2 regions of the Nocardioides oleivorans genome follow, and region 2 is predicted to be linked to the other one. Evidence: riboswitches for the same ligand, from Rfam matches in the RefSeq annotation. Region 2 holds a riboswitch; the other holds the start of a gene.
What was found. Region 2 has a riboswitch for cyclic di-AMP ahead of EUA93_RS12855 (C40 family peptidase). Riboswitches for the same ligand answer to the same signal wherever they lie in the genome.
Positions count from the first base shown of each region.

Region 1: it holds a riboswitch for cyclic di-AMP, as region 2 does, so the genes downstream of both, EUA93_RS14870 (C40 family peptidase) here and EUA93_RS12855 (C40 family peptidase) in region 2, are expected to answer to the same signal.

Region 1 is NZ_SDWT01000001.1:3,103,337-3,105,508, reverse strand. Features, by position in the region: gene EUA93_RS14875 (gluzincin family metallopeptidase) at 1-17, opposite strand, end outside; gene EUA93_RS14870 (C40 family peptidase) at 79-999, opposite strand; cyclic di-AMP (ydaO/yuaA leader) riboswitch at 1,083-1,246, opposite strand; gene EUA93_RS14865 (hypothetical protein) at 1,409-1,615, opposite strand; gene EUA93_RS14860 (glycosyltransferase family 87 protein) at 1,714-2,172, shown strand, end outside.
Region 2 is NZ_SDWT01000001.1:2,691,924-2,694,095, reverse strand. Features, by position in the region: gene EUA93_RS12860 (DUF3048 domain-containing protein) at 1-248, opposite strand, end outside; gene EUA93_RS12855 (C40 family peptidase) at 343-927, opposite strand; cyclic di-AMP (ydaO/yuaA leader) riboswitch at 934-1,089, opposite strand; gene EUA93_RS12850 (SDR family NAD(P)-dependent oxidoreductase) at 1,267-2,034, opposite strand; gene EUA93_RS12845 (phosphatase PAP2 family protein) at 2,153-2,172, shown strand, end outside.

The DNA of each region.
Region 1 (2,172 bases), 410 kb from region 2:
GCGACCAGCGCCACCACCAGGCTCAGCGAAAGGCCGGCCGCCCACAGGAGTGGACGGCCGGCCTTCGAGGACTGCTGGTCAGCCAGGGCGGACCGCGCCGACGTAGGGCATCGAGTAGAGGCCCGAGACGGTGACGCCGGCACCGGGGTTGGCGGCGTGGACGATCATGCCGTTGCCGATGTACATGCCGACGTGGCTGATCGGGCTGTAGTAGAACACCAGGTCGCCCGGCTGCAGGTCGCTCGCGGCGACGTGCGGACCGGAGCCGTACTGGGCGCTCGAGGAGTGCGGCAGCGACACGCCGGCCTGGGCCCAGGCGCGCATGGTGAGGCCGCTGCAGTCGAAGGCGCTCTCGCCCGCGGCGCCGTAGACGTAGGCGTCTCCGACCTGCGCCATGGCGTACTGGATGGCGGCGGCCGCGCGGCCGGAGGCCGGCACGTCGCTGGGCATCCGGACCGAGCTGCCGCGCGAGGCCAGGATGCGCTCGCGCTCCTCGGCCTCGAGGTCGGCGAGCAGGTCCTTGGCCTCGGCGAGCTTGTCGTCGACCGTCTGCTTGTCCGTGCTCAGCTGGTCGGTGAGGTCGGCGATCTCCTTCTCGCGGGCGTCGGTGGCCTCGCGACGGATCTCGAGTGCCTCGAGCTCGGTGTCGTAGCTGGTCAGGAGGGAGGACTGGAGGTCGTTGAAGGACGACATCGTCGACAGCGAGTCGAGGAAGGCGCCCGGGTCCTCCGAGACCACGATCTGGCCGACGGTCGAGATGCCCTCGCCCTCGAGCTGGCGCACGACGGCGTCGGAGGCCTGGTCGCGGACGACCTCGAGACGCTCGTCCTGGCGGTCCTGGTCGGCCTCGAGGCCGGACAGGTCGCTGCGGAGGTCGGCGAGGTCGAGCTCGGCGTCGTGCAGGCGCTCCTGGGCGGCCTCGGCCTCGTGGTAGAGGCGGTCGACGCGTGCCTTGACGTCCTTGATGCTGGGGTCGGCCTGCGCAGGTGTCGCAGGCACGAATGCGATGGCAGCGATGGCGACGAGACCGAGCACGGTCGCGCCAGCTCGCTTGCGGGTGTGAGCCACGGAGCGGGGGTTCTCCCTCAGGTGTCGTACGCCTACCAGGTGAGCTGACGGGTTCGGCACGACGTGTCCTACCCCTGCTCCACGCACCGCTCGCGCAGTGCGCCTCGCAGGGGATTCACCCCAGGGGGAAGTGTGGTTCCCCGGCTCATGGACCACGGTGATGCGGGGGCATGGTCCACGACTCGGCGCGACCTCCGCGCGGGCCGGGTGACCCACTTCCACGGAAGCCAGCCCACAGACTAGACGGCTGGTGGAACCCTCGCCAATCTTCGCGACAACTGGTCACCAGCTGGTATCGGCAAGATCTCGGCAAGGCGGACCGCCGCCGCGCGACCCGCCCTCACGCCGACTCGATCACCGGACCGTCCACGGGCTCGACCAGGCGCAGGGGCGGGACCAGCCCGCCCGAGGCCAGCACGTCGAGCGCCGCCATCTCCTCGTCGTCGATCATGAGCTCAGGTGGCGGTCCGAGGAGCACCGTCACCACGCAGTCGTGGCAGTGCAGGCCGCGCACCACGCAGGTGTCGCAGTCGATCCGTGTCGTCATGTCCCGAACGGTGACAGGCCCCACCGACAGTGGGGCGGCGCGACGGCGGAGAGGCGGTTCTGCGAACGCCGGCCGGCTGCTCCACCTACCCTGCCACCGTGACCGTCGGCGGCCTGCGACCCCACTTCCCCGTCGCCGTGGCGTGGCTCTACGCGATCATGCTGGTCTGGGTCACCGTGGACATCACGTCCGACGTCGGTCCCGGTCACGACGCCCATGCCTACTGGCGGGTCTGGCAGGTCCCCCGCAGCGAGGTCTACGCGACCACGCCGGGCTACCTCGACGCCTTCAACTACTCCCCGGCCTTCGCCCAGGCGATCTGGCCGCTCGCCCAGCTGCCCTGGCCGGTCTTCGGGACGTTGTGGTCGCTGGGAGCCCTGTTGGCTTTCGTCTACATGCTGAGCCCGTTGGGCTGGCGGCTCGCCCTGCCCCTGGTCCTGTGCTGCGCCCAGGAGATCGTCAGCGGCAACATCTTCTGGGTGCTGGCGCTGGTCGTGGTGGCGAGCGCCCGTCCGGGCGCAGGGCCCGCCGGCGCCTCGTGGTGGTCGGTCGTGCTG
Region 2 (2,172 bases):
GAGGAGGTGTTGTCGACCTTCGTCACGATCACCGGGTGCTTGGGCGCCTTGCCGGTGCGCTCGAGGCCGGTCAGGGGCCAGTACGTCGGCTCCGGCGGCGCGCTCGTCTCGGCGGTCGGCTCGGACGACGAGGCGTCACTCGGCTCCTCCTCGTCCGTGCCGCCGGCGCAGCCGGCGAGCAGGAGCGAGGCCGCGACGAGCGTGGCGACCACGGCTCGGGACGAGGAGAGGTGGGGACGGTGACGCACGGGTGGCTCCGTTCGAGCGGGGGAAACGGGGGTGTTGTCGTAAAAGTGTGGTGGCGCGCCCACCCCGATCGGGGTAGGCGCGCCACAGGCTAGGTCAGCGACGCAAGGTCCCACCGAACCACGACGACGTCCACGGCACGGCCACCTGGACCCGCTGGCCGGAGCCCGGCGAGTGGACCATGAGGGCGTGCCCGCGGACCCAGCGCAGGAACACCGCAGCGTGGTAGACGCCGCCGGAGCCGTAGAAGAACATCAGGTCGCCCGGGCGCATCGCCTCCTTCGCGATGCGCGTGGTGTAGCCGGCCTGGGCACCCGACGTGCGCGGCACGGGGAAGCCGGCGCGGCGGTAGCTGTAGTAGACGAGACCGGAGCAGTCGAAGGCGCTCGGTCCGGCGGCGCCGTAGGCGTAGGCGTCGCCGCGCTGGCGCATGGCGGTGCCGAGGGCGCCGAGGACGCGGGTGTCGAGGCGCCTGGCGGCCCGGCGCTCGCGCCTCTCTCGCTTCTTCTTGCGGTCCTTGGCCGACTGGTGGTGCTTGTCCCTGGTGGCGACCGTGGTCGAGGTCGCGTCGGCGCCGGTCGGGGCGGCAGTCGCCGGGAGGGCGGTCATCGTCGATGCGGTGAGGCCGAGTCCGGCGAGCGCGAGCGCGCCGGCTCGCGCCGTACGAGTGATCGCAGGCATGCGTGTGGTTCCTTTCCCACGCCTGTGAGGTGAGCTGTCGGGCTGGGGCTGGAAAGTGCCCCGCCACCGGTGGTGGCTTCGCCCCGAGCCGACCTGCGGCGTGCGCGGATCGGCAGTGGAACCTGTGGGTCCCCCACTCCTGCCCTCGAGCTGTCTCGGGGGACGCCCCGGCCGGGCAGGACTCGGCGTTGCCGGGGCGGTTGGGCCTCGAAGGCCGCCCAACAACGTGACAGACGGCCTCCGGGGGCGCAAACGCACCACGGCCCGGCCTCGCCGGAGGGGCGGAGCGGAGCCGTGACCTGGGTCACTCAAAGTCGAGCGATCTACTCGACTTCACGCTCAGCCGAGCTTGCGGCCCCCGTCGACGTAGAGCGTCTGGCCTGTGATGAAGGACGCATCGTCGCTGCAGAGGAACGCAGCGGCGGCGGCGATGTCCTCGGGCTGGCCGACCCGGCGGACGGGCGTGGCCTCGGCGTTGAGCCGCTGCAGCTCCTCGGGCTCCATCTTCAGCCGTCGCGCGGTCGCGTCGGTCATCTCGGTGACGATGAAGCCGGGGGCGATCGCGTTGGCGGTGATGCCGTAGGGACCGAGCTCGATGCCGAGCGTGCGGGTCAGGCCCTGGATCCCCATCTTGGCGGCGGAGTAGTTGGCCTGGCCCCGGTTGCCGAGCGCGGAGACGCTCGAGAGGTTGAGGATCTTGCCGTACTTCTGCTCCACGAACCGCGACTGCGCCGCCTTGGTCATGTTGAAGACGCCCTTGAGGTGCACCCCCATGACGAGGTCCCAGTCGTCCTCGGTCATCTTGAAGAGCAGGTTGTCGCGGGTGATCCCGGCGTTGTTGACCAGGACGTGGATGCCACCGAGCTCGTCGACCACGCGCTGCACGGCGGCCTCCGACGCCGCGGAGTCGACCACGTCGCAGCCGATGCCGACCGCCGAGGCGCCATCGGTCAGGTCGAGCCGGCCGGCGGCCTCCTGGGCGGCGGCCTCGTCGAGGTCGAGGATCGCGATCGAGGCTCCCTCGCTCGCGAAGCGCTGGGCGATGCCGAAGCCGATGCCCCGGGCGGCTCCGGTGATGACGGCGACGCGGTGGTCGAAACGACCCATCTCGATGACTCCTGACGCGTGGATGACAGTGCGACTGTCACCCTAGACCGACCGTTCCACCAGGCCCCCGCGGACGTCCCCGTGCCCGGGCGCGCGCGGACATGGCTACGGTGTGCAGGTGCGACGAGGGGAATTCAG